4 regions of the Streptomyces sp. NPDC003036 genome follow, and region 3 is predicted to be linked to each of the others. Evidence: riboswitches for the same ligand, from Rfam matches in the RefSeq annotation. Region 3 holds a riboswitch; each other region holds the start of a gene.

Region 1 (7,675 bases), on a different contig from region 3:
GCGCCGACGCGAACCACCCCCAGCTGCCGTACCTGCGCGAGGCGGGCGTCGCCGTCGAGACCGCCGCGCCCACCGCGCAGGAGCTCGTCGACGCCTGCGCCGGCGGTCGCACGATCGTGGTCCTCCCGTCCGGCGAGGGAGACAGCGCCCTCACGGACGGGCTGGCCCGCATGGCCGGCTCCGGCCGCGTGGCCATGCCGGACCTGGAGCTCCTCCCCGGTTCGTACGACCTGCCGGGAGCCAGGCTGCTGGACCTGGTCGAGGTCATGGACCGCATCCGGCGCGAGTGCCCCTGGTCGTCACGGCAGACCCACGAGGGCCTCGCCAAGTACGGCATCGAGGAGGCGTACGAACTCGTCGAGGCCATCGAGGACGGCGACCGCGACGAGCTGCGCGAAGAGCTCGGAGACGTCCTCCTCCAGGTCGTCTTCCACGCCCGGATCGCGCAGGAGCACGACGAGGAGCCGTTCTCGATCGACGACGTCGCGGGCACCATCGTCGACAAGCTCATCCACCGCCACCCCCACGTCTTCGGCGAGGAGCGCGCCGAGACGCCGGAGGAGGTCAAGGAGCACTGGCTCCGTACGAAGGCGATCGAGAAGCAGCGCGAATCCGTGACCGACGGCGTCCCCCTCGGCCAGCCGGGCCTCGCCCTCGCCGCCAAGCTCGCGAGCCGGGTCCGCAACGCCGGACTGGACGTGCCCCTGCCGTCGGGCGAGGGCATCGGCTACGAGCTGCTCGCCCTCGCGGTCCGCGCCGAGGCCGAGGGCGTCGACCCGGAGGCGGCGCTGCGGGCGGCGGGGCGGGTGTACCGGGACGCGATCCGGGCGGCGGAGGGGCGGTAGCGTTCCCTCACGGGACGGATGGGGCGGGGCGATGGACGAGGAGTCGCGGGCGGCCGAGGCCGCCGCCGTGCGCAACGAGATGTCGGGCGGCATGGCCTCGGCCATCGTGCAGTCCGGCTCGATCGGCACCGTTCACGTCGGCGGCGCCCCGCCGCCGGATCCGTTCCTCTGGCTGCCGGTCCGCGAGACGGACCCCGTGGCGCTGGGCGGGCGGCACTACGACGGCACGTACGTCCTCCGGGACCGCGACGCCGAACTGGCGGAGCTGAGCGGGCTGGTCGTCGTCACCGGCGAGCCGCTGTCCGGCAAGACCACGACCGCGTGGGCGGCGATGGTCCGCGCGCTGCCCGACCACCAGGTGTGCGTCCCGCCGCCGGGCGCCGACCTGCGCGCGCTGGCCCGGCATACCGGTGGCCCCTGGGTGCTGTGGCTCGACGAGCTGGAGAAGCACCTCCACGAGCGGGGCCTCGATGCGGGGCTGCTGGCCCGGCTCACGAGCCTCGGCGTGCCGGTGGTCGCGACGATGTCCGACGAGGCGTACGACGAGCACCGCTTCGGCGCGTCGGCACACGCGCGGGTGCTGAGCCGGGGGCGGACGGTGGAGCTGGGCCTGGAGTGGAGTGAGGGGGAGCTCGGGCGGCTGTGGGAGAGCGATGACGCGGGCCACTGGTTCGCGCTCGAGAGGCGAGGCCGGACCGGCGTGACGCAGTACCTGGGTCTCGGCCCCGACCTGTGGGCAGAGTGGCAGCGCGCTCGCCGTCCGGCCAACCACCCGCGTGGCCACCGGCTGGTGAGGGCGGCCATCGACTTGGTCCGTTGCGGGATCACGGGGCCGCTACCGGTGGAGCTGCTGCGTACGACGCACGAGCTGTACGACTCCGACGCCGCCTCCGGCGGGTCCTTCGAGGACGCCCTCGCCTGGGCGGCCCGGCCCCGACTCGGCATCACGGGCCTGCTTGTCGAGGACCGTGGCGGATGGCGGGCGTACGGCTCGCTGCTCGTGGACGCGACCTGGACGTATGCCCTGCCGCCGGTGCCCGACGCGGTCTGGGGCGCCGCCCTCGCGCACGACCCCAAGGCCGTGACCCCGCAGGCGAGCGTGTACTACCTGGTGAAGGCGGAAGCCGGTGACGCGGAGGCGATGTACCGCCTCGGGCGGCTCATCGACGACGAGGCGTGGCTCCGCAAGGCCGCCGACGCGGGCCACGCGGGCGCCTGCGGCGAGCTGGGCCGGTTGCTCGCCGAACGCGGCGAGGCCCGGGAGGCGGAACCGTACCTGCAGACCGCTGCCGGGGCGGGCGACGCGAAAGCGGCGCTGGAGTTGGGGAAGCTGCTGAGCGACCGGGCGATGCACTGGCTGGGAGTCGCGGCGGATGCCGAGGATCCCGAGGCGGCGCACCGGCTCGCTGACCTCTACTTGGGCATGGGCGAGGACGACAAGGCCTTCAACCTCTACCTGGCGGCGCTCGACCGGGGTGACGAGGGAGTCGCCGGCAGCCTCGGCGTCCTGCACCGCTACCGGGGTGAGGAACTCCTCGCCAGGCTCCTCTTCCGCCGGGCTGTCGACGCCGGGGACACCCAGAGACTGGCGATGCTTGAAGGCGGGGGGCGATCCGAGCGCGTCGCGGAGGAGTACCTCCGGAGCCGTGCCGCTGACCACGGACTGGACGCCGTCCATCTCGGCGTGCTCCTCGAAGAGCGCGGCCACACGCGCGACGCCGGCTTCTGGTACCTGCACGGCTTAACTCTCGGCGACTCCTACGGTGCCTTCCGCCTCGCGTGGCTCCGCGCCAAGGAGGGCAAGCTGGACGAGGCACGCGCATGGATGCGTAAAGCCGCCGAAGCCGGTCACCCCGTGGCCAAGAAGGCCCTCGCCGCCGAGGCGGACGGGGCGGATACCGTCGAGGGGTGAACGCCCCGAACCACGCGAACCCCGCCCCCGAGCTCTTCACCTGGGAGTTCGCCACCGACCCCTACCCCGCCTACGCCTGGCTCCGCGAGCACGCCCCCGTGCACCGCACCAAGCTGCCCAGTGGGGTCGAGGCGTGGCTGGTCACCCGGTACGCGGACGCGCGGCAGGCGCTCGCCGATCAGCGGCTCAGCAAGAATCCGGCGCATCATGACGAGCCCGCGCACGCCAAGGGGAAGACCGGCATTCCGGGGGAGCGGAAGGCGGAGCTGATGACGCACCTGCTGAACATCGACCCGCCGGACCACACGCGGCTGCGCCGGCTCGTCTCGAAGGCGTTCACGCCGCGCCGGGTGGCGGAGTTCGCGCCGCGGGTGCAGGAGCTGACGGACCGCTTGATCGACAACTTCGCTACAAAAGGGAGCGCCGACCTCATCCACGAGTTCGCGTTCCCGCTCCCCATTTACGCCATTTGCGACATGCTCGGCGTCCCGCCCGAGGACCAGGACGACTTCCGGGACTGGGCCGGGATGATGATCCGGCACGGCGGCGGGCCGCGCGGTGGGGTCGCGCGGTCGGTGAAGAAGATGCGGGGCTATCTGGCCGAGCTCATTCACCGCAAGCGCGAGGACCTCGGGGACGACCTCATCTCGGGGCTCATCCGGGCGAGCGACCACGGCGAGCACCTCACCGAGAACGAAGCCGCGGCGATGGCCTTCATCCTCCTCTTCGCCGGGTTCGAGACCACGGTCAACCTCATCGGCAACGGCGTGTACGCCCTGCTGCGCAACCCCGGCGAGCGCGCCCGGCTCCAGGAGTCCCTCGCCGCCGGCGAGCACGGGCTGCTGGAGACCGGGGTCGAGGAGCTGCTGCGGTACGACGGGCCCGTGGAGCTCGCCACGTGGCGGTTCGCCACGGAGGAGCTCACCATCGGCGGGGAGCGCATCGCGGCGGGCGATCCGGTGCTGGTGGTGCTCGCGGCCGCCGACCGGGACCCGGAGCGGTTCGCGGAGCCCGACACCCTGGACCTGGCGCGGCGCGACAACCAGCACCTGGGGTACGGGCACGGCATCCACTACTGCCTCGGCGCGCCGCTCGCCCGCCTCGAAGGGCAGACCGCGCTGGCGACGCTGCTGACCCGGTTGCCGGACCTCCGGCTCGCGGTGGATCCTGCCGATTTGCGGTGGCGCGGGGGGCTGATTATGCGTGGACTGCGCACGCTCCCGGTCGAGTTCACCCCCTTTGGGAGGGGTCCCAGCGGGGCACCGGAAATGACGATCCGTCAGTAATGTGATCTTCGCGTAATCTCCCCTGCATCGACTTGTGACTGACGTTCGAATGCCGCTACGTTCACCGTCACCTCAGCAGTCACGCGAAAGGCACACCGCATGCGCTCCGGGAACGGCAGGCACCGTCGACCCCGTCAGGCCCCCGCCATCGTTGTCGCGGCAGGGGTGACCGGATCCGCCATCGCCCTTCCGCTGCTCGGCGCCGGCTCCGCGTCGGCCGTCGACGCCCACACGTGGGACCGGGTCGCCGAGTGCGAGTCCGGCGGCGCGTGGAGCGCCGACATGGGCAACGGCTTCTACGGCGGACTCCAGCTCTCGCAGGAGACCTGGGACGCGTACGGCGGCAAGCAGTACGCCCTGCGCCCCGACCTCGCCAGCCGCGCCCAGCAGATAGCCGTCGCGGAGCAGGTCTACGCCGCGACAGGCGTCAAGACCTGGGAGACCTGCGCCCCCATCGTGGGCCTGGGCGGCGCCACCGGGGCGAAGCCGGACGCCACGCCCGACGCGTCCTCCGGCACCGCGACGCCCGAGGCCGCCCCGGACGCCGCTCCCGGCGCGTCCGCTCCGGCCGACGCCGGCCAGCCGGTGGAGCCCACCGAGCCGGTGACCCCCGCCGACCCGGTCGAGAGCCTCCTGCCGGCCGAGCCCGCCGCGCCCACCACGCCGGACGCCGCGCCGGAGACGTCGGCCCCGGCCGCCCCGCCCGTCCCCGGCAACGGCAAGCACCGCGGCGCGCCCGACCCGGCGGAGCCCCCGGCGGCGACGGACCCGACCGCGACCGACCCGGCCGCGCCGGAGGCCGAGAACCCCACGAGCGCCGACAATTCGGTCAGCGGGCGCGAAACGGACGGCCACACCTCGCGAGGTGACGGCGCGACACGCGACCTGGCGGACGCCCAGCCGGGCGCGTACACCGTCCGCCCCGGCGACAGCCTCTCCGCCATCGCCGCGGCGAAGGACCTCGAAGGCGGCTGGACCGCCCTCTATGACGCCAACCGCCAGACCGTGGGCGCCGATCCGGACCTCATCCTGCCCGGCCAGAGCCTCGATCTGGCCCCCGCGCAGCGCTAGGTGGCGGGGGTGTTGGTACCCCTATGTCCGGGTCTGCGTCAGTGAGACATGAGTCTCTTTGTGCCAACTGGCGCCTCACGAACGCACGATGTGTCCGATCCGCCCCTCACCTGCGCAAACGTCCGTCAAGCGCAGGGCGGTAGGGGCGGATTGACCCGGATGTCCGTCTTTGAACTTCACCGGGCTCTGTGATTACGGTCTTCATCGCTCGCCATCGCGGGCCCCTTCGACCGGTACGCCGAATCCTGCCGCCGGACGCAAGGGAACAGTCGTCGCGTCATGCGCCGAAGGCAGGAGCGGGGGACCCAAGGTAGGTGCCGGCCCCCGGCCGTCGAAGGACGGTCCGTGAGCCGGCTTGGGGTGAGGCCGCGCGAGTCGCGCGGCGGGGCAGCTCATCAGCCCTAACCCGACAGCTCACCTCGCAGGCGTCGGTGAGGAGAATCTCCATGCTGTTTTCCAGCAAGGTTTCCGGCAAGGCCAAGCACCGTCGCCCGTCCAAGGCGGTCCGTTTCGCCGCGTTCGCCGGCATCACCGGCGTCGCCGTGGCCGCCCCGCTGATGGGCGCCACCTCCGCCTCGGCGGCCACCTCCGCCGAGTGGGACAAGGTCGCCCAGTGCGAGTCCGGCGGCAACTGGTCCATCAACACCGGCAACGGCTACTACGGCGGCCTGCAGTTCTCGGCCTCCACCTGGGCCGCGTACGGCGGCACCGCGTACGCCGCCACCGCCGACCAGGCCAGCAAGGCGCAGCAGATCGAGATCGCCGAGAAGGTCCTGGACGGCCAGGGCAAGGGCGCGTGGCCGGTGTGCGGCGTGGGCCTGTCCAACGCCGCGTACGACGGCGGCGCCGCCGAGCGCACGGCCGAGCAGCCCACCACCCGCAGCGAGCAGCGCACCGCGCCGAAGGCCGCGCCCAAGGCCGGGGAGGCCCCCAAGGCCGCGCCCAAGGCCGAGGCGAAGAAGACCGTCACCACCCCGACCGGCAAGAAGGTCGCCAAGGGCGACGGCGAGTACAAGGTGAAGGCCGGCGACACCCTCAGCACCATCGCCGAGGCGGAGAACGTCGAAGGCGGCTGGCAGAAGCTCTTCGAGCTGAACAAGGACATCGTCGAGGACGCCGACCTCATCTACCCGGGCCAGCAGCTCCACCTGAGCTGACCCCCCGACGGCCCCGGCCCGAGTCGCCCATGCGGCGGCGGGCCGGGGCCTTCGCGGTTACCGGCAGGTAAACCTTGTGGGCTTTTGCCCCGTAAACAGGGCCCTTGGGTCGTTTTTCGTCCCACGAGGCGGGCGTCGGCTGGCCCCGGCCCCCCGGCCGGATAGGCTCTTGTCGCACGGCGCAAGGCCAAAGAGACCCTGCACCCTGCACCGCTCGCGTCACACATTGCGTCACATCCCAGAAGGAGATGCTCGTGCCGTCCATCGACGTCGTCGTAGCCCGGGAAATCCTGGACTCCCGAGGCAACCCCACGGTCGAGGTCGAGGTCGGCCTCGACGACGGCAGCACCGGCCGTGCTGCCGTCCCGTCCGGTGCCTCCACCGGTGCGTTCGAGGCCCTCGAGCTCCGCGACGGTGACAAGGACCGCTACCTCGGCAAGGGTGTCGAGAAGGCCGTCCTCGCCGTCATCGAGCAGATCGGCCCGGAGCTCGTCGGCTACGACGCCACGGAGCAGCGGCTGATCGACCAGGCGATGTTCGACCTGGACGCCACGCCCGACAAGTCGTCGCTCGGCGCCAACGCCATCCTCGGCGTCTCCCTCGCCGTCGCGCACGCCGCCTCCGAGGCGTCCGACCTGCCGCTCTTCCGCTACCTGGGCGGCCCGAACGCGCACCTGCTGCCCGTTCCGATGATGAACATCCTGAACGGCGGCTCGCACGCCGACTCCAACGTGGACATCCAGGAGTTCATGATCGCCCCGATCGGCGCGGAGTCCTTCTCCGAGGCGCTGCGCTGGGGCGCCGAGGTCTACCACACCCTGAAGAAGGTCCTGAAGGACAAGGGCCTGTCCACGGGTCTGGGCGACGAGGGCGGCTTCGCCCCGAACCTCGACTCCAACCGCGCCGCCCTCGACCTCATCCTCGAGGCCATCAAGCAGGCCGGCTACACCCCGGGCAAGGACATCGCGCTGGCGCTCGACGTCGCCGCGTCCGAGTTCTACAAGGACGGCGCGTACGAGTTCGAGGGCAAGTCCCGCTCGGCCGCCGAGATGACCGACTACTACGCCGAGCTCGTCGAGGCGTACCCGCTGGTCTCCATCGAGGACCCGCTGTTCGAGGACGACTGGGACGGCTGGAAGACCATCACCGAGAAGCTGGGCGCCAAGGTGCAGCTGGTCGGCGACGACCTGTTCGTCACCAACCCGGAGCGCCTGGCCCGCGGTATCGAGGAGGGCGCCGCCAACGCGCTGCTCGTCAAGGTCAACCAGATCGGCTCGCTGACCGAGACCCTCGACGCCGTCGAGCTGGCCCAGCGCAACGGCTTCAAGTGCATGATGTCCCACCGCTCCGGCGAGACCGAGGACGTCACCATCGCCGACCTGGCCGTCGCCACCAACTGCGGCC
Region 2 (7,675 bases), on a different contig from region 3:
GCGCGTACCGCAGCAGCAGCCGCTTCGGCTTGTCGTCCCCGAAGTCGATCGTCGCCTGCGCGTCCCCGCCCGCGCCCGTCACCGCCATCACGGTCCCGAGCCCGAACTGGTCGTGCGTCACCCGGTCCCCGACCGCCAGCGCGATCACCGGCTTGTCGGTCGTACGCCGCGTGGCGAAGCCCGACGGGCCGGAACGGGACCGCGAGGACGACAGGGAGGCCGTGATCCCGGATGCCGGGCCGCCGGACGACGGCTTGGCCATCGCGCCCGTGCGCTTCCACTCCAGGTGCTGGGCCGGGATCTCCTCCAGGAACCGCGAGGGCGGGTTGTACGAGGGCTGGCCCCACGCGCTGCGCATCGACGACCGCGTGAGGTAGAGCCGCTCGCGGGCGCGCGTGATGCCCACGTACGCCAGGCGCCGCTCCTCCTCCAGCTCCTTGGTCTGGCCGAGGGCGCGCATGTGCGGGAAGACGCCGTCCTCCATGCCCGTCAGGAACACCACCGGGAACTCCAGGCCCTTGGCGGTGTGCAGCGTCATCAGCGTGATGACGCCGGAGCCTTCCTCGTCCTCGTCCGGGATCTGGTCGGAGTCGGCGACCAGCGCCACCTGCTCCAGGAACTCGGCGAGCGTGCCGGGGTTCTCGCCGCGCTCCTGCTCGAACTCCAGGGCCACGGCGGCGAGCTCCTGGAGGTTCTCGATGCGCGTCTCGTCCTGCGGGTCGGTGGATGCCTGCAGCTCGGCGAGGTACCCGGTGCGCTCCAGGACCGCCTCCAGGACCACGGCCGGTCCGGCGCCGGACTCGGCGATGGTGCGCAGCTCGTCCAGCAGCGTGTTGAACCGCTTCACGGCGTTCGCGGAGCGCGCCGCCATGCCGTACGCCTCGTCGACGCGGCGCAGCGCCTGCGGGAAGGTGATCTTCTCGCGGAGCGCGAGCGCCTCGATCATCGCCTCGGCGCGGTCGCCGATGCCCCGCTTGGGCACGTTGAGGATGCGGCGCAGCGGGACGCTGTCCTCCGGGTTCGCCAGCACGCGCAGGTACGCCAGGACGTCCCGGACCTCCTTGCGCTCGTAGAAGCGGACGCCGCCGACGACCTTGTACGGCAGGCCGACGCGGATGAAGATCTCCTCGAAGACACGGGACTGGGCGTTCGTCCGGTAGAAGATCGCGACGTCGCCGGCCTTCGCCTCGCCCGCGTCCGTCAGCCGGTCGATCTCGTCGGCGACGAACTGCGCCTCGTCGTGCTCGGTGTCCGCGACGTACCCGATGATGCGCGTCCCGGGGCCGGCGTTCGTCCACAGGTTCTTGGGGCGGCGGCTCTCGTTGCGCTCGATCACCGCGTTGGCGGCGGAGAGGATGGTCTGCGTGGAGCGGTAGTTCTGCTCCAGCAGGATCGTCGTCGCGTCGGGGTAGTCCTCCTCGAACTGGAGGATGTTGCGGATGGTCGCGCCGCGGAAGGCGTAGATCGACTGGTCGGCGTCACCCACGACGCACAGCTCGGCCGGGTCCAGGTCCTCGTAACCGGTGCCCACCAGTTCGCGTACGAGCGTGTACTGGGCGTGGTTGGTGTCCTGGTACTCGTCGACGAGGACGTGGCGGAAGCGGCGGCGGTAGTGCTCGGCGACGTCCGGGAACGCCTGGAGCAGGTGGACCGTCGTCATGATGATGTCGTCGAAGTCCAGGGCGTTGGCCTCGCGCAGCCGCGCCTGGTACATGCGGTACGCCTCGGCGAGCGTCTTCTCGAACCCGTCGGCGGCCTGGTCGGCGAAGGTCTCCTCGTCGATCAGCTCGTTCTTCAGGTTGGAGATCTTGGCGCTGAAGGACTTCGGCGGGAACTTCTTCGGGTCCAGGTCCAGGTCGCGGCAGACCAGCGCCATGAGGCGCTTGGAGTCGGCGGCGTCGTAGATCGAGAAGGACGACGTGAAGCCGAGCCTCTTCGACTCGCGGCGCAGGATGCGCACGCACGCGCTGTGGAAGGTCATCACCCACATGGCGTTGGCGCGCGGGCCGACGAGCTGCTCGACGCGCTCCTTCATCTCGCCGGCGGCCTTGTTGGTGAAGGTGATCGCCAGTATCTGGCCCGGGTGGACGTGCCGCGTGGCCAGCAGGTGGGCGATGCGGTGGGTCAGCACCCGGGTCTTGCCCGAGCCGGCACCGGCGACGATGAGCAGCGGCGAGCCGGTGTGGACGACGGCGGCGCGCTGCTGGTCGTTCAGCCCCTCCAGCAGCGCGGCGGGGTCCACGACGGTGCGCGGCGCGCCGTCGCGGTGGTACGCGTCCCGGGCCGGGGGCACGTCGTAACGGTCCCCGAAGAGGTCGTGCGGGACCTCCTCCGGGGCCGGGGCGTGGTCCTCGGCGTCCTCGGGGGGCGGCGGCGGTTCCTCGGAGGTGTGGTTCCGCAGGTCCGCCAGGAAGCTGTCGTCAAAGAGGCTGCTCATCGCCTATCGAGTCTAGGCCGCCCCACTGACAGTCGGGGCCGAACCGGTTTCGTCGCTCACCGCCACCTCGCATAAGCGCAGCGTAAAGGTCACGAAAATGTATCCGGCATATCGAACATCATCCTTCACAGCACCACCACACGTTGGCTAGCGTGCCGCACAAGCGGGCCGTTCCCTCATCGGCGAACCACGCCGATCGGACCGCCCACGCCGAATCCACTTCCCCCGCACGGGAGTTGGAACCGGGGACCCACCATGCACCATGGGGTGAATCGGCCGTTTCCGCAGGCCGTAGGGCACCTTCCGTTCGCCCGAACCCGCCGGTTGACCCGGTAGGCGGTCTACGGAAGGAGATGCCGGCCTTGGCGTCGCATCGCAAGCCGCGCAGCCGCACCACCCGCACGTTCAGTACGTTCGGTTCGTTTGGTACGAATTCCCCCGCCGTCGGGGTCACGACGGCCGCCATCGCCTCGGTCACGACCCTGCTGTCCGCTCAGTCCGCCCAGTCCGCCGAAGCCGCACCGGGCCGGCCGACGGTCGAGGAGGTGCAGAGAAAGGTCGACGACCTCTACCGGCAGGCCGGCACGGGTACGCAGGCGCAGCGGTACGCCACTCCCGTCCAGCCCGTCCAGCCCGTGCAGCCCGTCCAGCCCGCACGACCTCTACCGACCGCCACGCCCGTCAGTGATGTCGTCGAGGTGGCGAAGGCGGAGCCCGCCGCGCGGCAGGCCGAGTCGGCGAAGACCCCGGAGGCGCTGCGGGCCGGCAAGCGGACGGTGCAGCGCAAGCTCGCGGAGGCGCGCACCCTGCTGGCATCGCGGACGGAGACGCCGGCGGAGACGCCGGCGCACGAACCGGCGTACGAACCGGCGTACGAACCGGAAACCTGCGGGACGGAGACGGGCCCCGACCGCGCCGCAGCCAAAGCCGACAAGGTGCTGGCCTTCGCCCGCGCCCAGCTCGGCAAGCCGTACGTGTGGGGCGCGGCCGGCCCGAGCTCGTACGACTGCTCCGGTCTGACCCAGGCGGCCTGGAAGGCGGCGGGTGTCGACCTGCCGCGTACCACCTGGGAGCAGGCCCATGTCGGCACGCGCGTCTCCATGGACGAGCTGCGCCCCGGCGACCTGGTGTTCTTCTACGACGACATCAGCCATGTCGGCATCTATCAGGGCGACGGCGTGATGATCCACGCCCCGCGGCCCGGGATGAACGTACGCGAGGAGCCGGTCCACTCCATGCCGGTGTCCGGCTGCGTGCGCCCCGCGTAAGAGAGACCCCGGACCTCAGACCTCAGGTCCAGAGCGTCGCGATGAAGATGTTGGCGACGGTGAGACCGCCCACGGCGCCGAACAGCGGCTTGTCGACCGTCTCCTCGTCCCGCTTGACGTAGACCAGGCCGAGAATGACGACCAGGATCGCGAGCTTCACGCCGATCTTGATGTTGTTCACGGTCTGCTCGTCGGCCTGGTTCAGCCCGACCAGGGCGACACCCGTGACCAGCATGGTCAGCGCGCCGTGCAGCATGCCGGGGCTGAAGCGCGCCGTGCCCGCGCCCATCGCCTTCATCTGGGACAGGAAGCCGCCCAGCAGGGCGCCGATGCCGATGATGTGCAGCGCGACGAAGACATTGATGAGTACGTCCATGCGCCGGAGCCTAACCGGGGCCATAGCACCGGCCCCCGGTCGGGGTTGCCTCATTCGTCGCCTCGGTCACAGCTGATACGGAATGTGAGGTTCCAGGCGCGTCGCCGCCGACGGAAGCCGCTCCCGAACTCTCACCTGCGGGCAATTGCGGTCACTCCGCCTCACCACCGTGACCGGCGGGCTTAGCGTCCTCCCCCAGGTGGCCGGTTCTCCCACCGCCGTCTTCCGACTCCCGGACGGCGGCCGGCCACCCCACCCACACGTGACAGGGAAGGGAAGTGACCCGCCCTCGTGGCAGCTCACCCAGAACCTCCGAAGCACCGCAAGCACCGCAAGCCCCGGCAGAGATCCCTGAACGGATCGGCGGCCGGGCGCACCGCCGCCGGCTTCGTCCTCGCCGGGGCGGCGACCGCCACGGTCCTCGGCGGCGCCGGGCACGCGGAGCCCCGCCTCTCCCCCGCCCAGATCAGGACCGAGGTGGACCGGCTGCACCGGGAGGCCGAGGAGGCCACCGAGCGGTACAACGGCGCCAAGGAGCAGGCCGACAAGGCGCGCTCCTCGCTGGACGCCCTGCGTGACGAGGCCGCCCGCCGGACGGAGCGGCTCGCCGCCACCCGTAACGCGCTCGGTTCCGTGGCCACCGCCCAGTACCGGCACAGGGGGCTCGACCCCGCCCTCCAGCTCGCCCTCTCCACCGACCCGGACGCCTACCTGGAGGGCGCCGCCCTCGCCGAGCGCGCCGGGACCCGCCAGGCCGACGCCATCGCCGCCGTGCGCCGCGAGCTCGCCGGGATCGCGCAGCTGCGCGCCGAATCAGGCGGCCACCTGCGCGAACTGGAGGCCCGCCAGGCCGAGCTGCGCCGCCACAAGGCCACGGTCCAGCAGAAGCTCGCCGCCGCCGAGCGCCTCCTGGGCCGGCTGTCCGCCCCCGAACGCGCGCGGTACGAGAACCCCGGCGCGGGCACGGGCGCGGGCCCTGGCGCGGGTACCGGCCCGACGGCCGGGAACCCCCCGCCGGCGGGAGCGCGGCAGGCGCCCAACGCGCGCGCCGCGCAGGCCGTCTCGTACGCGTACGGGGCCCTCGGCAAGCCGTACGTCTGGGGCGCGACCGGACCGTCGGCCTTCGACTGCTCGGGGCTCACGCAGGCCGCGTGGCGCTCCGCCGGGGTGGCCCTGCCCCGTACCACGTACACCCAGATCAACGCCGGACAGCGCGTCCCGCGCTCCGCGCTCGCCCCCGGTGACCTGGTGTTCTTCTACTCCGGGATCAGCCACGTCGGCCTCTACATCGGCGGCGGCAAGATGATCCACGCACCGCGGCCCGGCGCGCCCGTACGGATCGCGCCGATCGACGAAATGCCGTGGGCGGGAGCGACCCGGGTCGCGTAGGGTCCCGGATCCATGACCATGGATCGCGACATCCCCGAAGGCACCACCGAAGGCGACCCTGCAGGCATCCCCGAAGGCATCGCCGACGACCTCCAGGACTGCGTCCGCACGCTGGCGCTGCGGTCCCCCGATCACCGCCGCGTGGGCCCCTTCGTCCTGCGCTACAACCCCGACTGGGACATCCCGCCCGCCAACTACGCCATCCCCGACGCGGGCGCAGCCCCCACCAAGGCGGAGATCGACGAACTGGTGGCTGCCTTCCGGGAACTGGAGCGGGTGCCGCGCCTGGAGTTCCAGCCGGCCTGCGCGCCGGAACTCGAACCGGCGCTGCTCGCAGCCGGGTTCACCGTCGAGCGGCGGGCGCCGCTGATGGCGTGCGCGCCGGGCGGGCTGCGGGAACCGGGGCCCGTCGACGGCATCGCCTTCGGCGAGCCGGCGGACGACGCCGCGTACGCCGCGGCCGCCTCCGTGCAGAACCTCGCGTACGGCGGGACCGGCGAGGCGAACGCGGGCGCGATCCGCTGGCTGCGCACGGCGGCGGCCGGCGGCGGTGTCGCCGGAATCGCGACGGACACCGCCGACGGCACGACGGTGGGGGCGGGCGGCTGCTCGGTGCCGGTGGACGGGCTGAGCGAGCTCGCCGGGCTGGCGGTCGCGGCGAGCCATCGGCGGCGGGGCATCGGCGGGGGCCTCTCGGCGTACCTGACGGCGACGGCGTTCGCGCGCGGCTGCCGGCTGGTGTGGCTGGAGCCGGCTGACGCGTCGATCGAGCGGATCTACGCGGGGATCGGCTACCGGCGGGTGTCGGAGAAGGTGGACATCTCGCTGGCTCCCTGACGACCGGGACCTCCGGGACCTCCGGGGCCCTGCGCCCCGGCGTCCCCGGCCCCGGCTCCGGCTCCGGCTCCGGAAGCGTCGCTCCGCGAAGCACCGGCCCCCATCCGTGCCGTCAGCCACTCGAAGACCGACGGCACCTCCCGCATCCAGGAGGCCGTGCGGTGGCCGCCCGCGACCTGGCGGACGTCGATCCGGGTCGGCGGCCGGGAGACGGCGCGCAGGTCCAGGCCCTGCTGGAAGCCGTCGTTCCCGTTCCCGGTGAACAGCATCGTGATCCTGGGCGGGGTCGCGGCCGCCTTCAGCAGGGTGAGTGGGTTGTGCCGGTGCCGCAGCTCCGGGTCCCGGCCGGTGAGCGAGGACGGCTCGGCGGCCGGGTCGTTGTAGCCGGACATGCTGATCGCGTACCCGTACCGGTCCGGGTGCGCCACCGCCAGCTTCGCGGCGCAGTGCGCGCCCGCCGAGTACCCGGCGAGGGCCCAGCCGTCGGGCGTGTCGAGGGCGCGGAAGGTGTCCACGACCATCCGGCGCACGTCGATGCTGAGCCACGAGTCGGCGTTCACCTTGCCCGGGACGTTGGCGCAGCCGGTGTCGGTGTCGCCGAGCAGGGTGGTGCGCGGCGACACCAGGATGAACGGCGCGACCGTGCCCTGCCGCATCAGCGGCTCCAGCTGCCTGCTCGCGTGCAGGCTGCCGAACCAGGACTTCGGGGAGCCGGGGAAGCCCGAGAGCAGCTCGACCACCGGGAACTTCCGGTCCTTGTACGCCGGGTCGTCGTACTGCGGCGGCAGCCACACGTACACCTCGGCCTCCACCCCGGAGATGCGGCCCTTCAGGGTGGTGCGCCGGACGCCCTCGCCCATGCCGGGGTCGTCGACCGGCTCGAAGGCCTGCCGCACCTTCGGCAGGTCGGCGACGCGCTTGCCGCCCGTGCCGTCGGGCCCGAGGTCGATCGCCGCGTCGACGTGGTCGCTGGTGCCGAGGAGGTCGCCCCAGCCGTCGTAGAGGCGGTTGGCGTTGTTGACGGCGACGAAGACCACGACGATCGCGGTGAGCTGGGCGAAGGCGACCATGCCGAGCCGGAGCGCGCCCCGCACGAGCGCCGGTCCGCGCAGCCGGGTCCACAGGACCAGCGGCAGCAGGACCGCGATCACGGCCAGCACGATCGCGGTCACGAAGAAGGGCGTACCCGTCAGGCTCATCACGGTCTGTAGGAGGGGCCCGGAACCGTGCGGGTTGCCCCGGTTATGTACCGATATCCGCGGACGGACCCGCGGACCGGAGACTCGGGAGACTCAGACGAGGCGGCGCGCCGTCGCCCAGCGGGTCAGCTCGTGCCGGTTGGACAGCTGCAGCTTCCTGAGCACCGCC
Region 3 (7,675 bases):
GGCCGCTGCCGTCGAGCTCGCTGTAGTACGTGTAGACCAGCGAGCGGTCGCCCGCGGCGAGCTGCTCGGCGGCGAGATCCATGCGCTCGTCGCCCGAGAGCCGCCCGTGAAACGTTCCGCCGCTGAGCGCGATCTTGGTGAGCGGGGTGTCCTGGAAGGCCGGCGACGAGACCTGTGCCGTGTGGACGCCGGCGGCGTCGGCCATCTGGAAGACCGTGGGGTACGGCTGCCAGACGTGCGGCGGCGTCCAGGGCCGCCAGCGCAGCTGGTTCATCAGCGCACCGGTGTCCGGGTCCCGCACGGTGTAGCCCGTCAGGCCGTGCGCGCCGGGCGGCAGGCCCGTACCGACGGAGGCGAGCGAGGTGGCGGTGGTGGCCGGGAAGCCGGCGGTGAGGGGCCGCCCGGTCCCGCCGCGCGAGGTGGCGAGGAGGGAGGTGAGGTACGGCGCCTCGTCGGGGTGGGCCTTGATCTGCTCCCAGCCGAGGCCGTCGATCAGGAACACGCAGTTGCGGTCGGCGGGCGCCAGCTCCGCGATGCGGTGGTCGCACCCCGGTACGCCCTGGGCCGCCGCGAGCGTGGGCAGCAGGTCGGCGAGGGAACCGGAGCCGTACTCCGGTACGGGCGCGGTGTCGAGGGCGAGCGGCGTCGGGTCGTCGGGCCAGGCGGCGGCCGTCGCGGTGGGCTGCACCATCAGCGGGTGGCCGCGGTGGCCTCGGACAGGGCCTGCGCGAAGGCGAGGGCCTGGCGGACCGTCTCGGGGCCGTCGCCGGCCTCGCTGACACGCAGGCTCAGGTCGTCCGCCGTGGCGTTGCCGGTGTAGCCGTGGTCGGCGTCGCAGTTCGGGTCGCCGCAGGCGGCGGGCTCCAGGTCGATGCGGGAGACCGCGCCCCAGCCGATGTTGAGGACCACCTCGCGGGGGAGGGTGCCCGGGGTGTACGACTCCGGGTTCGCGACGACGCGGCTGAGGACCACGGAGGAGATCCGGCCGAGCTTCACGGACTCGGTGGAGGTCGTCGCGTACGGCGTCGGGGAGCTGGTGTCGGCGTTCTGCTCGTCGGTGTGGCTCACGATGAAGCGGTTGGCCGTCAGGACGAGGACGGTGACGTGGCGGCGGACCTCGTTGGCGTCGAAGGTGGTCTCCTGATGGACCAGGTACGAGGCGATGGGCTCGCCGCCCACGGCGGCCTCCACCGCCTCGGCCACGAGGGCCGGGTAGTAGCCGCTGCGCTCGATCGCCGCGCGCAGCCCCTGGGTCGTCGTACCGGTCTTCGCCATGAGCTCCATCCTACGGGGCCGGTAGGGGGACACCCGCCCCCTCAGTAGTTGGGAAGCCGCCGCGGCCCCAGGTCGGTACGGGCCGGGGGCGGCGCGAGGCGGACGGACGCGCCGAGGACGGACAGGCCGCGGGGGGCGACGACCACCGGCTCCAGGCCGATGGAGACGATCTCGGGGTGGTCGTCGACCAGCCGGGAGATCCGCAGCAGCAGCTCTTCGAGGGCGGGGGTGTCGACCGGGTCCGAGCCGCGCCAGCCGAACAGCAGCGGCGCGGTGCGGATGGAGCGGATCTGCTCGGCGACGTCCCGGTCGGTGGCCGGGACCAGCCGGTGGGCGGTGTCGCCGAGAAGCTCGGACGGGGCGCCGGCGAGGCCGAAGGAGAGCACGGCGCCGACGCCGGGGTCGATGGCGGCGCGGACGACGGTGTCGACCCCGCGCGGCGCCATGGCCTGCACGACCGGCTGGAGCTCCTCGGGCTTGCCGAGCGTCTCGGTCAGCTCGGCGTACGCGGCGCGCAGCTGCTGCTCGGTGGCCAGGTCGAGGCGTACGCCGCCGAGGTCGGGGCGGTGGCGCAGGTGGGGTGCGGTGGTCTTGAGCGCGACGGGGTAACCGAGGCGCTCCGCGGCGCGGACGGCGGCGTCGGGGGTGGGGGCGGCGAGGGCGGGGCGTACGTCGATGCCGTACCGCCCGAGCAGCTCGCGCGCGGCCTCGGCGTCGAGGGTGACGCCCCGCTCCCCCGCGTCACCGGTCTCGCTCAGCACGCGCTCGATCTGCGCGGCGGCCCCCGCCTCGTCGATCCCGTCGTAGTGCGGCACCCGGCCGGGCTCGGCGGCCTGCCGCCGCCAGCGGGCGTACCGCACGGCCTGGGCGAGCGCGCGGGCGGCCCGCTCGGCGGCGGGGTAGGCGGGGATGCGGTTGTCGGGGTTGGGGCCCGGGTCCGGGTCCGGGTCGGTGGCGGGGGCCGGGGCCGGGGCCCCGTCGGGCTCGCCGGCCGCGGGGGTGGCGGGGGTACCAGTGGACGCGGGGGGCGCGGGGGTCCGCGGGGGCGGCGCCGTGCTCGTGGCGGCGGCCAGGGCGTCGGCCAGGGCGCCCATCTCGACGTGGACCACCAGGACCGGCTTCGTCGGTGCCGTGGCGGACGCGGCGCGCAGCGCGGCCGCGAGGACCTCGCCGTCGCCGGACTCGGTCACGCCATTCTCGCCGACCCACGGGATCGCGGTGACCACCACCGCGTCGCACGCGTCGTCCCGCAGCGCCTCGGCCAGGGCCGCGCGGAAGTCCTCGGGCGTGGCGGCGGTCGTCAGGTCGCGGGGCCGCAGCGGTCGCAGCCCCTCCGTCAGGCAGGCGTCGTACGTGAGGAGGCCGAGGGACTCGGAGTTGCCGAGGATCGCCACCCGGGGCCCGGCCGGGAGCGGCTGTCCGGCGAGGAGGAGGCCCGCGTCGACGAGCTCGGTGACGGTGTCGACGCGGATGACGCCCGCCTGCCGGAGGAGGGCCGACACCGTGGCGTACGGGATGCGGGTGACCGGCACCGCGTGGCCGGGCGGCGCGCTGCCGCTGTGGCGGGCGCCCTGGACCACGACGACCGGCTTCACCGCCGCCGTGCGCCGTGCGAGCCGCGTGAACTTGCGCGGGTTCCCGATCGATTCGAGGTACAGCAGGACGACGTCCGTGTCGGCGTCCTCGTACCAGTACTGCAGGATGTCGTTGCCGGACACGTCCGCCCGGTTCCCGGCGGAGACGAAGGACGACAGGCCCGCCCCGCGCCGGTGCAGCCCGGACAGCAGCGCGATGCCGATGGCGCCGGACTGGGTGAAGAGCCCGATGCGGCCCCGCGCCGGCGGGTGCGGCGCGAGGGAGGCGTTCAGCCGCACGCCGGGGGCGGTGTTGATGACGCCGAAGGCGTTGGGGCCGATGACGCGCATGCCGTACGAGCGGGCCTGGCGGACCAGCTCCCGCTGGCGCTCGCGCCCTTCGGCGCCCTGCTCGGCGTACCCGGCGGAGAGGACGACCAGTCCCTGGACGCCGTGCTCGCCGCAGGCGGCGACGGCTTGCGGTACGCGCTCGGCGGGGACGGCGACGACGGCGAGCTCGACGGGCTCGTCGATGTCGGCGACCGACCGGAAGGCGGGGACGCCGTCCATGACGGACTCGCCTTCCGGCAGGGCGTGGTTCACCGCGTACGTACGGCCGGTGTATCCGGCGTCGAGGAGGTTGCGCAGGACCGTGCGGCCGACGCCGCCGGGGGCGCGGCCGGCGCCGATGACGGCGATCGAGCCGGGGGCGAGCAGCCGCTGCACGGAGCGGGCCTCGGCGCGCTGCTCGCGGGCGCGCTGCACGGCGAGGGAGCGGTCGGTGGGCTCCAGGTCGAGGTGGAGGCGGACGGCGCCGTCCTCGAAGCTGCGCTTCTGGGTGTACCCGGCGTCCGTGAAGACTTTGATCATCTTGTTGTTGGCGGGCAGCACCTCCGCCGCGAACCGCCGGATGTCCCGCTCCCGCGCCACCGCCGCGATGTGTTCGAGGAGCGCGGAGGCGACGCCCCGGCCCTGGTGGGCGTCCTGGACGAGGAAGGCGACCTCGGCCTCGTCGGCGGGGGCGCCGGCGGGCAGGCCCTGTTCGTTGATCCGGTCGTAGCGGACGGTCGCGATGAACTCGCCGCCGACGGTCGCGGCCAGGCCCACCCGGTCCACGTAGTCGTGGTGCGTGAAGCGGTGCACGTCCTTGGCGGAGAGGCGGGGGTAGGGTGCGAAAAACCGGTAGTACTTCGACTCGTCGGAGACCTGCTCGTAGAAGCTGACCAGGCGTTCCGCGTCGTCCGGGGTGATCGGCCTGATCCGCGCGGTGCCGCCGTCGCGCAGCACGACGTCGGCTTCCCAGTGGTCGGGGTACGCATGTTCCGGCTGATCCGACGGGGTCCGCATGGGCCCAGGTTACGGTGCGGGACACCGGTCGCGGAGGTGCTGTGGACAGGGCACATTGATCAGGTTCGCGTGCACACCGGAGAACATGAGAGAGTGGTCTAGACAACCCCCTGAACTCGAAGGGCAACACCATGGCTGAGCGCCGCGTCAACGTCGGCTGGGCCGAGGGCCTGCACGCCCGCCCCGCCTCCATCTTCGTCCGTGCCGCCACGGCCGCCGGCGTCCCCGTGACGATCGCCAAGGCCGACGGCAACCCGGTGAACGCCGCGTCGATGCTCGCGGTCCTCGGCCTGGGTGCGCAGGGCGGCGAGGAGATCGTGCTCGCGTCGGACGCGGAGGGTGCGGACGCCGCCCTGGACCGCCTGGCGAAGCTGGTCGCGGAGGGTCTCGAGGAGCTTCCCGAGACCGTCTGACGGGCTTCGGGCATCGTCCCGGCCATCACCTCGGACGTCGCCTCGACATCACCTCGGACAATTACCTGTCCTCTTGCGGCGGAGCCGTATCGCCCCCGAATTCCGGGGTGATACGGCTCCGCTTTTTTGGTGAACCTTTCTGTATACGGCCGCGTTGTTAATTGCGGGCGCTCACCGTGTTGACGCGATGTTGCGGACTCCTCACACGCAGCCGGTGCGCGCCGAGTGAGCGCTCGGCGTGCAGTGCGGTCAGCGCCCGGGCCCGCTCGGCGTCACCGCGCGCCACCGCGTCGACGATCGCGCCGTGCTCGGCCCACGCCTCCACGGGCGCGGGCGGCTGGTCGACCGCGTACATCCAGGCGATCTTGTGCCGCAGCTGGGTCAGCAGGGCGGTCAGGCCCGGGCTGCCGGAGGCCTGGGCGAGCGTCTCGTGGAACCAGTCGCCGAGCGCCCGCAGGTCCTCCCCCTGGCCCCGGCGCGCCCGCTCCTGGCCCAGCCTGACCAGGCCCCGCAACACCTTGAGGTGCGCCTCGGTACGCCGCTGGGCGGCCCGCGCCGCGCCGAGCGGCTCCAGCAGCGCCCGGACCTCCAGCAGGTCGGCGGCCTCCTGCTCGGTGGGCTCGGCGACACACGCCCCGGCGTGGCGGCGGGTGGTGACGAAGCCCTCCGACTCCAGGGTTCGCAGGGCCTCGCGGACCGGGACGCGGGAGACGCCGTAGCGGCGCGCCAGCTGCTCCTCGGTGAGGCGGCTACCACGCGGGAAGACGCCGGAGACGATGTCGTCGCGAATCGCCGTGCATACCGAGTGCGCGGGAATGCGCATACCGAACCTCCGACGTAATGCGCGCGAAACAGCGTGCGTCCGACCGATTTGACGAGTGTTCAGTGACTCTATGGCACCATTCCTGAATTTCCGACGCCGGGTCGAAATCCATGGATATCTTTTGGCCAGACCGGCCGCGCCGGAGAACGGCGAAGGCCCCGGCTCGGATGAGGAGCCGGGGCCTTGTCTGTCTCGGGTCGTGCGGTCGGAGGTCAGACGTTGACGCCGTGCGAGCGCAGGTACGCGACGGGGTCGATGTCGGAGCCGTACTCGGCGCTCGTACGGGCCTCGAAGTGGAGGTGCGGGCCGGAGGAGTTGCCGGTGGAACCGGAGAGGCCTATCTGCTGGCCGGGCATGACCCGCTCGCCGACCGAGACGCTGACGGAGGAGAGGTGGCCGTACTGCGTGTACGTGCCGTCGGCCATCCGGATCACCACGTTGTTGCCGTACGCGCCGCCCCAGCCCGCCTCGACGACGGTGCCCAGGCCCACGGCGACGACCGTGGAGCCGGAGGGGGCGTGGAAGTCGACGCCGGTGTGGCTGCCGGAGGACCACATGGCGCCGCCGGTCTGGTAGCCGGTGCTGACGTAGGAACCGGCGACCGGGAGCGTGAAGGAGTTCAGGCGCTTGCGCTCGGCCTCGCGGGCGGCGCGCTCCTCCGCCTCGCGGGCGGCCTTGACGCGGGCCTCGGCCTTGCGCTTGGCCTCCGCCTCGGCCTTGGCCTGGGCGGCGGCGCGGGCGGCGGCCTCCTCGGCCTCGCGCTCCTGGGCCTCGGCCTGGGCGTCGACGGTCTCGGCGAGCGTGTCGGTGATGACCGCCTGGTTGAGGCCGGTGTCCTCCAGTGCGCGGACGTCCGCGTCGGCGGCGAGCGCCGGGGAAGCGAGGGTTCCGATGACGCCGGTGGTGGCGATGGCCGCCACGCCGGCGACGTGTGCGCTCTTGCGGCTCAGGCGGCTCGGGGCACGGTGCTTCCCGGTGGCACGGGTGAACGCCATACGGTGGCTGATCCTTTCCTTCCTTCTCGCCTACCGGGTTAGCTGACGGGTTCGGAGCAGGAAGGTCTCCTACGGGCCCCTCCGCACGGATGCGAAGGCGTCCGATTCACCCCAGGGACTTCGTGTGGGTCCCCGGCTCCCCGGGCTCGCGCCCGATGGGGATTCGGCGATGGCTGCCCGGTGCCGCGGATGCGGCGGGTACAGCGGGCGGACAGCGCATCAGACGCTAAGCGGCTGATCTTTCAATCACCAAACGGACACGGTTTTTTGTAGCGCACGCCACAGGGCAGACACGTAACCTCCCCAACAAAACGGACATGCGGTGGACCGGCGAGGGCAGCGGCAGCAGACGGCGGAACCCCGGCATCCGCATGGATGCCGGGGTTCCGCCGGTGACGCGGCCGGCGACGCGCGGCCGACCCGCCGTCAATCAGCCGGTGACGACGCTCACTTCACCGATACCGAGCGCCTCGACCGGCTCCTTGATCTGCGCGGCATCGCCGACGAGCACGGTGACGAGACGGTCCACGGGGAAGGCGCTGACGACCGCGGCCGTGGCCTCCACCGTCCCGGTCTCGGCCAGGCGGGCGTACAACTGCGCCTGGAAGTCGTCCGGGAGGTGCTGCTCGACCTGGTCGGCGAGGGTGCCCGCGACCGAGGCCGCCGTCTCGTACTTGAGCGGGGCGACGCCCACGAGGTTCTGCACGGCGACGTCCCGCTCGGCGTCGGTCAGGCCCTCGGCGGCGAGGGTGCGCAGCACCTTCCACAGGTCGTCGAGGGCCGGACCGGTGTTGGGGGTGTCGACGGAGCCGCTGATGGCGAGCATCGAGGCGCCGTTGCCTCCGGGACCGGAGCGCAGCACCTGGCCGAAGGCCCGTACGCCGTAGGTGTAGCCCTTCTCCTCGCGCAGCACGCGGTCCAGGCGCGAGGTGAGGGTGCCGCCGAGGCAGTACGTGCCGAGCACCTGGGCCGGCCAGACGCGGTCGTGCCGGTCGGGACCGACGCGGCCGATCAGCAGCTGCGTCTGCACGGCGCCGGGGCGGTCGACGATGACGACACGGCCCGTGTCGTCGGCCGTGACGGGCGGTACGGGGCGGGGCTCGGCGGTGTCGCCGGTCCAGGCGCCGAGGGTGTCGGCGAGCACCGCGTCGAGGTCGACGTCCGTCAGGTCGCCCACGACGATGGCGGTGGCCGTGGCGGGCCGGACATGGGCTTCGTAGAAGGCCCGTACGGCCGCGGAGTCGATCC
Region 4 (7,675 bases), on a different contig from region 3:
CTTCCACCAGCGGCTGGGCGCGCCCGGCAGCGCCCACCTCCACACCGACCAGTACTTCAACGCCCGCAACACCGAGGCGCACGCCCAGGGCACCGGCCCGGAGATCGTGGCCGACCTCGACGGCCGCGCCCCCGACTGGTTCGTCGCCTGCGTGGGCACCGCCGGTTCCTCCACGGGCGTCGCCCGGGCGCTGCGCGCCCACGCCCCGGGGGTCGGGGTCGTCGGGCTCGTCGCGGAGAAGTCCGACTTCATCCCCGGCATCCGCACCATCGACGAGGTGCAGGAGGTCGGCCTGTTCGACCCGGCGACGTACGACACCATCGACACGGTGAGCGCGGACGACGCCATCGACGGCATGCTGACGCTGGTCCGGCGCTGCGGCATCCTCGCCGGGCCCACCGGAGGGGCCGCGTATCACGGCGCGGTGCGCCACCTGCGGGCGCTCGACGCCGAGGCATCGGACCACCGCCGCACGGCCGTCTTCATCGTCTGCGACCGTGTCGAGAGCTACCTCGGCTACGTCCGCAAGCGCAGGCCCGAGCTGTTCGGCCTGCCGCCCGCGAAGAACTCCGTGGCGACGCTCTCGGACGGCGAGGTGCGCTCGGCCACCGTCATCGACGTCGCCGACGCCCGCAAGTGGATCGCGGCGGAGGACCCCCTCGTGGTCGACCTGCGCGGCCCCTTCGCGTACGGCGCCCTCCACATCGACGGCTCCGTCAACATCGTCGACGAGCTCTTCGACGAACTCCTCCGCGGCGGCCTGCCGTTCAGCAAGAGCCGGCCCGTGCTGCTCGCCTGCCCCGTCGGCGAGAAGTCCGCCCGCTACGCGGCGCTGCTGACGCGCATGGGGCATCCCGACGTACGGAGCCTGGCGGGCGGCATCATCGCGTGGCGCGACGCGGGCGCGCCCCTGGTGCGTGACTGACATGGCGTCCGGCATGCGGCACGACACCGAGAACGATCTGAAGGAGCTGGCGGACTGGCAGCGCCCGCTGCGCGCCCAGTTCCCCCAGATCGCGGCGCATCCCGCGCCGGCGTACCTGGACAGCGCGGCCACGGCCCAGAAGCCGCAGGCCGTGCTCGACGCCGTCCACACCTACCTGACCACGACGAACGCGAACGCCGGCCGCGGCTCCTACCCGTGGGCCAACCACACCACCGCGCTGGTCGAGGGCGCCCGGGACCGGGTCAAGGAGTTCCTGGGCGACCCGGAGCCGGACCGCTCGGCGGTGCACTTCACCAGCGGGGCCTCGGAGGGCCTGCGCACCGTGGCCCGCGACTGGCTGCCGGAGCTGCTCCGCGACGGCGACGAGATCGTGGTGCCGTTCGCCGACCACCAGGCCAACCTGGAGCCCTGGCGGGAGGCGGAGCGGCTGCTGGCCCGCCAGGGCGTGCGGATACGGCTGCGGGATCTGCCGTATCAGGCGAGCTCGGGGGACTACGACCCCGAGGCCCTCGCCCGCGTGGTCGGCCCGCGCACCCGCTTCGTCGCGGCCACCCACGTGCACCACGTCTACGGCGCCGACATGAACGTCCACCGCGTCCGCGCGGTGGTCGGCCCGGACGTGCCGATCTGCCTGGACGCCGCCCAGAGCGTCGGCCATCTGCCCGTCTCGGTGGCCGACCTCGACGTGGACTTCGTCGTCTTCTCCGGCCACAAGGCGCTGGCCCTGCCCGGTACGGGCGCGGTCTGGGCGCGTGGGCGGCGCGGTCCGGAGTTCCGGCCGGGCGGCTGGCAGGGCACCCCGAACACGGCCGGTGTCGTCAGCCTCACGGCGGCCCTCGACTGGCTGGACGCGGCGGGCACGGACCGTATCGAGCGGTGGACCGTGGCCCTGGCGGCCCGGCTGACCGACGGACTGGCCCGGCTGGACGCCTACGAGGTGCTGGGCTGCCGCTCCAGCCTGGACGCCGCCTCCACGGTGCAGCGCCGCAGGCACGTCGTGGCCTTCCGGCACCGCGAGATCGGCTCCCAGGACCTCGGCTTCATCCTCTACAGCCACGGCTTCATGGTGCGCTCCGACAGCCACTGCCAGGCGGGAGCGGACCCGGGGGACGGCTCGGTGCGGGTCAGCCTGCACGTGTACAACGCACCCGAGGAGATCGACGGGCTGCTCGCCGCACTCGCTAGTCTGCAATGATTTCCATGACCGATTAGATGGTGTGGTGAGAAGGCAGGGGCGCGAGAGGACATGAGTGTCAACACGGTGGCGGCCGCGCGATGGGTGGACCGCTGGGAGAGGCAGCAGCAGCGGTACGCGATCGACCGCGAGGAGGCGTTCACCGTCATCGCCGACATTGTCGAGGGCGTGACGGCGGACCGCCGGGCGCCCCTCGTCCTCGACCTGGGCAGCGGCCCGGGCTCCCTGGCCGCGCGGCTGGCCCGCCGGATGCCCCGCGCCCGGGTCGTGGCGGTCGACGCCGACCCGCGCCTCCTGGAGCTCGGCCGGGCCTACTACGGCCCGGCCGTGCGGTACGTGGAGGCCGTCATCGGCGAGCCCGGCTGGCTGGACACCGCCGGGACGGCCGGGCCGGTGGACGCGGCCGTCTCCACGACGGCGCTGCACTACCTCAGCGAGCGCACCCTGCGCCGGGTCTACCGCGACCTCGCCGGGCGCCTGCGCCCCGGCGGGGTGCTCGTCAACTGCGACCACATCTGCCCCGACTCCGCCAAGCTCGGCGAGCTGGCCCTGCACATCGGGCGCCGACGGGCCGAGCGGGAACCGGCCGTCGCCGACGACGACTGGGAGACGTGGTGGTCCGGGGTCGCCGCCGACCCGGAGCTGGCGCCGCTGTTCTCCGCCCACCGCCACCACCGGCACCCGCGCTGCGAGGGCAACGACCTGACCCTCTCCGGGCACCTCGCCCTGCTGCGCGAGGCCGGCTTCGAGGAGGCGGGAGCGGTCTGGCAGTTCGGCAACAGCCATGTCCTCGTGGCCGTGCGCTGACCACGCTCGCCGACCGCGTTCCTCAACCGGGTTCGCCGGCCGGGTCCGCCGACCACGTCCCGTGGCGTCACGGCTCCTTCACGCAACCGCCCCTCCCCGCCGGTCGCGCGACCGGCGGAGCGGGGTCAGCATGGGAACGTGACGTGGGCATCGTGGACGACGGTCCGGGTCTTCGCCGGACGCGGTGGCGTGAGCACCGACACGGTCGGTGTCATCACCGGTGAACTCGACGTGCACACCACCTGGGTCGACGGCGAGGCACGGGTGGCCGTGCAGCACAGCGGGGCCTCCGACTGGTTCCCGATGAGCGGCAGCCCCGTGCCGTGCTCGTCGGAGGAGGCCAGCCGCGTGCTGCACGACGCCGTGGTGGAAGCCGTGCGGTCCGGCGGCGGGGCCACCGTCCCCCGCCCGTGAGGTCGGCGGCTCAGTACGCGCCGAAGACGTTGTCGATCGACCCGTAGCGGTCGGCGGCGTAGTTGCAGGCGGCGGTGATGTTGGCGACCGGGTCGTACGGGTCCGTCGACGTGCCGGGCACGTGGTACGCGCGGAACGTGGGGTCGATGACCTGGAGGAGACCCTTGGACGGGGTGCCCGCGGCGGCGTTGGAGTCCCAGTTGTTGATGGCCAGCGGGTTGCCGGAGGACTCGCGCAGGATGTTGCGGTGGATGCCCTCGTACGAGCCGGGAATGCCGCGCTCGGCCATGATGGCCAGCGCTTCCTTGATCCAGCCGTCGAGGTTGTTCGCGTACGTCGCGGGCTTGGCGGGCTTCGCCGTCTTCGCGAGCGCCGGCCGGGCCGTCGAGCGGCTGGCCCGCTCGGTCGACGCGGGCGCGGCGGTGGACTTCGCGCCGATGGTGAGCTTCATGCCGGGGCGGATGAGCGACGGGTTGTCGCCGACGACGGACTTGTTGTCCTCGTACAGCTTCTGCCAGCCGCCGCTGACGCCGTGGTCCTGCGCGATCTCGGAAAGGGTGTCGCCCGCGGTCACGGAATACGTGACGGGCGACGCCGGGGCCTTTTTCGCGGCGGCGGCAGGCGCCGCATTCGGCGTCGCGTTCGGTGCAGCCTCGGCCGCGGTGGCACCGAACAGGGGAAGGGCGAGTGCGGCGCCGCCCGTGCCCGCGGCGACGAAACGGCGGGCGAGCGGATTGTTCTTGGGACGGCGGTGCTTACCCTGTGCGGGCATGGCGCATTCCTCTCCGTCGCCTGCGAGGTGAGCTGTCGGGTTCGGGCTGGAGATGCCCGGCCGCGACGCGCACACGAGGGCGTGCGCACGCGACTTCACCCCGAGCCTTTCCGTTTCCGGATCGGCGGCTTACCTGGTTCCCCCGCTCCTGCCGTACGTCGGTGGGTGAGTGGGTGCGGATTCCGGGCGGCGGCAGGATTCGGCGGTCCGACCGGATTGCCGTGACGGTAAGCGAGAGCCGTGGGCGGGAACAAGCCGCGAAACGCGCACGCGTGGTTACGGAAACGCCATGAAGTGGCTGCTGTCGGAAACTCAATTCTCTTTCCCAGCAGGGGAAATAGGCCGGGGAGGGTGTTTTCCCGGGCGGCGCGAGGTGAGCCATGTCACGGCGCGCGCAAATGGCCCTCGGGGTGGCGTTGTTGAAGAAATCGCTCAAGTAAGCCCGATATCTCTGAAACCAGAGATATGCGGGCGAAAGGTGCGCCTGGTGGGACGGGGGAGCGGTGAGTGCCGTTCCGGTTACTCGCGAGGAACGTCCGACGTCAACTAGGGTGAGCGCCCCGATCGGCTCCACCTGCGGATCTCATGCGCAGGGCGGTTTCGTCATGCCGATCGAAGGAAAGGTCCTCAAACCAGGACGCACATCCAAGTGCAGGGCGACGTGGTGTCGGCAACTCCGCCAGACGTCGACTCCGTACGGGCCGACGAGGCCTCGTCCTGATACATCCGGGCTCCGAGGCGTCGGCTCCTCTCTCATTCACCTACCTCTTGTAAGGCAAGGCAGAGATGGCACGAGTCTCCCGACGGCACTCCGGGACGCAGACGCATCCCGTCGACGAACTGCTCCCCCTCCCGCAGCTCACGCTCTACGGCTTCCAGCACATCCTCGCGTTCTACGCGGCGGCCGTCATCGTCCCCGTACTCCTCGGAAACGCCCTCGGGCTCTCCGACGAGCAGTTGGTCCACCTGATCAATGCGGACCTGCTGACCTGCGGCATCGCCACGATCATCCAGGCGCTGGGCGTCTGGAAGATCGGCGCGCGGCTGCCCCTGGTGCAGGGCGTCACCTTCACCGCCGTCTCCCCCATGGTCGCGATCGGCATAGGCGCGGGCGGCGGCACCGCCGGTCTGCTGGTCGTCTACGGCGCGGTCATCACGGCCGGCATCGCCACGTTCCTCTGCGCGCCGTTCTTCGGCAGGCTGGTGAAGTACTTCCCGCCCGTCGTCATCGGCACGATCCTCACCATCATCGGCATCACGCTCATCCCGGTGGGCCTCCAGAACGCCGCCGGCGGCTCCCACCTCATCGGCGACCCCGCGTACGGCTCCGGCGAGAACCTCGCCTACGCGCTCGGCACCCTGCTCCTGATCCTGGTCGTGGTCCGGCTCGGCAAGCCGATCCTCAGCAGCCTCGCCGTGCTCATCGGGCTCATCGTGGGCACGGCCGTCGCCTGGATGCTCGGTGACGCGCACTTCGACGAGGTGGCGGACGCCGCCTGGTTCGGCGTCACCACGCCCTTCCACTACGGCATGCCGCAGTTCGAGCTGCTGCCCATCGTCGCCATGGTCGTCGTCATGCTGATCACGATGGTCGAGACGACCGGCGACGTGTACGCCATCGGCGAGATCGCCCGGAAGAAGGTCGACAGCGACACCGTCACGCGCGCGCTGCGGGCCGACGGCATGTCCACGATGCTCGGCGGTATCTTCAACTCCTTCCCCTATGTGGCATTCGCCGAGAACATCGGACTTGTCCGCATGTCCCGGGTGGTGAGCCGCTTCGTGGTGGTGGCCGCCGGTGTCTTCATGATCCTGCTGGGGCTGCTGCCCAAGGCCGGCAGTCTGGTCGCCGCGATCCCGCACCCCGTGCTCGGCGGCGCGGCGATCTCGATGTTCGGCATGGTCGCGGCGGTCGGCATCCAGATCCTCGCGAAGGTGGACCTGCGCGAGGAGCGCAACGCCATCATCCTGGCGGTGAGCCTCGGTGCGGCGATGCTGCCCACGACGGTCAAGCCGTTCTTCGAGCGCATGCCGGACGACGTGCGCGCGGTGCTGGACAGCGGCATCACGCTGGGCGGGCTCACCGCCATCGTGCTGAACCTGTTCTTCAACGCGTTCACGCGGCGCAAGGCGATGGAGATCGACTGGGAGGACTACGAGGACGAGGTCCCGCCCGCTCCGGGCGCCCCGTCCGCCTACCCCGCCCAGCCGGCCCCGGGCACCCACCCCGCCCCCGGCGCCGGCGCCACCTGGCGCTGAAAGCCCTTCTCGCGGCAGGACGGCCGACGGCCCCCGGACGATCCGGGGGCCGTCGGCCGTCCGCGCCTCGCCGGGCCTCCGGTCAGAAGCCGTCGAACGGCGGCTCGTCGCCCGCCTCGCCGACCAGCTCCCAGAAGTGGTCCACGAGCCGGTGCAGGAACGCCGAGCGCTCCGCCGCGACCTCCTTCAGCCGGGCGTCGCCGTTGCGGGCCATCAGATGGCCCATGTACCGCTCGGAGAACTCCGCGAACTCCGTGTGCATCGTGCGCAGGGCGTCCCCCACCGAGGTCTCGTCGACGACCACGATCTCCGCGACCGGCGCCACATGGACCTTCCAGCGGCCCTCGATGGCGGTGCGGAGGTGCCGGGCCAGCTCCTCGTCACGGCCCATGAGGCCCACCAGCTGGCGCAGGGTCAGCCCCAGGGCGTCCACCAGCGCCCTGGTCTGCCGGATGTCGCCGTCCCAGCGGTGCGCCGCCTCCGCGGCCCGGTAGGCGGCGGGGTCCATGCCGATCCGGTGCGCCAGCCGCTCCACGCTGAGCTTCCGGGCCAGCCGGTGTTCGGCGAGGGTGCGCGGCTCGATGCCCATGAGGGTGGTGGCGGAGCACCACAGCACGTCGGCGAGTGCGAAGAGGTGGGGTTCGGAGGGGAGGTGGGATCCCTGTTCCCAGGCGGCGATCAGGTCGGGGTGGACGGGAACACCGCACGCCGCCATGGAGTGGGCGACCTGTGAGGTCGTCAGGCCCATCCGGGCTCGCGCCGCTCTGGCCTCTCGGGGGGAGAAGGGAGTGCTGTACACGAAAGACCCCTAAACGCACTGAAGGGAGTGGATGAACATCCAGGAGCGGGCAGGCTAACAGATGGTCCAGTGGTAGGAACCGTCAAAATCCCTTCGATAGCAAGGCGATATGCCTTTGTAGGCTTTCGTTCGTTGGTCGGATGTTTCCGGTCGGTAGTCGGACGGGCGGTCTTGCCACCACGGGGTCCGCGCCGGGAAAGTACGGCCATGACGATGGTCGTACTGGTGGGGACCCTGGACACCAAAGGGCTGGAGTACGGGTGGCTGCGCGAGCGGCTGCTGCGGCGGGGCGTCGACGTCGTGGTCGTCGACACGGGCGTGGCCGGCTCTCCGCGGATACCCGCCGACGTGGAGCGCGCCGAGGTGGCCCGGGCCGCCGGTGTGGACCTGGAGGCGTTGCGCGCCCGGGGGGACCGCGGCGCGGCGGTGACGGCGATGGCGCGCGGCGCCGAGGCGACCGTCCTGCGGCTCCACCGGGAGGGG

The links. Region 3 has a riboswitch for cyclic di-AMP ahead of ABZX67_RS10145 (M23 family metallopeptidase). Riboswitches for the same ligand answer to the same signal wherever they lie in the genome.
Region 1: another riboswitch for cyclic di-AMP. It lies ahead of ABZX67_RS20010 (transglycosylase family protein); the one in region 3 lies ahead of ABZX67_RS10145 (M23 family metallopeptidase).
Region 2: another riboswitch for cyclic di-AMP. It lies ahead of ABZX67_RS28810 (C40 family peptidase); the one in region 3 lies ahead of ABZX67_RS10145 (M23 family metallopeptidase).
Region 4: another riboswitch for cyclic di-AMP. It lies ahead of ABZX67_RS29165 (LysM peptidoglycan-binding domain-containing protein); the one in region 3 lies ahead of ABZX67_RS10145 (M23 family metallopeptidase).

What each region holds. Positions count from the first base shown of each region.
Region 1 is NZ_JBEXNO010000025.1:96,656-104,330, forward strand. It holds gene ABZX67_RS19990 (nucleoside triphosphate pyrophosphohydrolase) at 1-845, shown strand, start outside; gene ABZX67_RS19995 (hypothetical protein) at 877-2,757, shown strand; gene ABZX67_RS20000 (cytochrome P450) at 2,754-4,043, shown strand; gene ABZX67_RS20005 (transglycosylase family protein) at 4,209-5,114, shown strand; cyclic di-AMP (ydaO/yuaA leader) riboswitch at 5,387-5,557, shown strand; gene ABZX67_RS20010 (transglycosylase family protein) at 5,561-6,271, shown strand; gene eno (phosphopyruvate hydratase) at 6,526-7,675, shown strand, end outside.
Region 2 is NZ_JBEXNO010000049.1:38,768-46,442, reverse strand. It holds gene pcrA (DNA helicase PcrA) at 1-2,437, opposite strand, end outside; cyclic di-AMP (ydaO/yuaA leader) riboswitch at 2,636-2,792, shown strand; gene ABZX67_RS28810 (C40 family peptidase) at 2,791-3,705, shown strand; gene ABZX67_RS28805 (hypothetical protein) at 3,728-4,081, opposite strand; gene ABZX67_RS28800 (NlpC/P60 family protein) at 4,373-5,470, shown strand; gene ABZX67_RS28795 (GNAT family N-acetyltransferase) at 5,489-6,307, shown strand; gene ABZX67_RS28790 (alpha/beta hydrolase-fold protein) at 6,262-7,506, opposite strand; gene ABZX67_RS28785 (response regulator transcription factor) at 7,600-7,675, opposite strand, start outside.
Region 3 is NZ_JBEXNO010000010.1:116,406-124,080, reverse strand. It holds gene ABZX67_RS10170 (nucleotide pyrophosphatase/phosphodiesterase family protein) at 1-691, opposite strand, end outside; gene ABZX67_RS10165 (DUF5998 family protein) at 691-1,275, opposite strand; gene ABZX67_RS10160 (GNAT family N-acetyltransferase) at 1,317-4,196, opposite strand; gene ABZX67_RS10155 (HPr family phosphocarrier protein) at 4,328-4,609, shown strand; gene ABZX67_RS10150 (GntR family transcriptional regulator) at 4,767-5,432, opposite strand; gene ABZX67_RS10145 (M23 family metallopeptidase) at 5,645-6,427, opposite strand; cyclic di-AMP (ydaO/yuaA leader) riboswitch at 6,441-6,606, opposite strand; gene ABZX67_RS10140 (pitrilysin family protein) at 6,858-7,675, opposite strand, start outside.
Region 4 is NZ_JBEXNO010000051.1:4,276-11,950, forward strand. It holds gene ABZX67_RS29145 (pyridoxal-phosphate dependent enzyme) at 1-925, shown strand, start outside; gene ABZX67_RS29150 (aminotransferase class V-fold PLP-dependent enzyme) at 939-2,141, shown strand; gene ABZX67_RS29155 (class I SAM-dependent methyltransferase) at 2,193-2,948, shown strand; gene ABZX67_RS29160 (hypothetical protein) at 3,087-3,362, shown strand; gene ABZX67_RS29165 (LysM peptidoglycan-binding domain-containing protein) at 3,373-4,134, opposite strand; cyclic di-AMP (ydaO/yuaA leader) riboswitch at 4,139-4,308, opposite strand; gene ABZX67_RS29170 (nucleobase:cation symporter-2 family protein) at 4,921-6,393, shown strand; gene ABZX67_RS29175 (transcriptional regulator) at 6,476-7,192, opposite strand; gene ABZX67_RS29180 (Tm-1-like ATP-binding domain-containing protein) at 7,400-7,675, shown strand, end outside.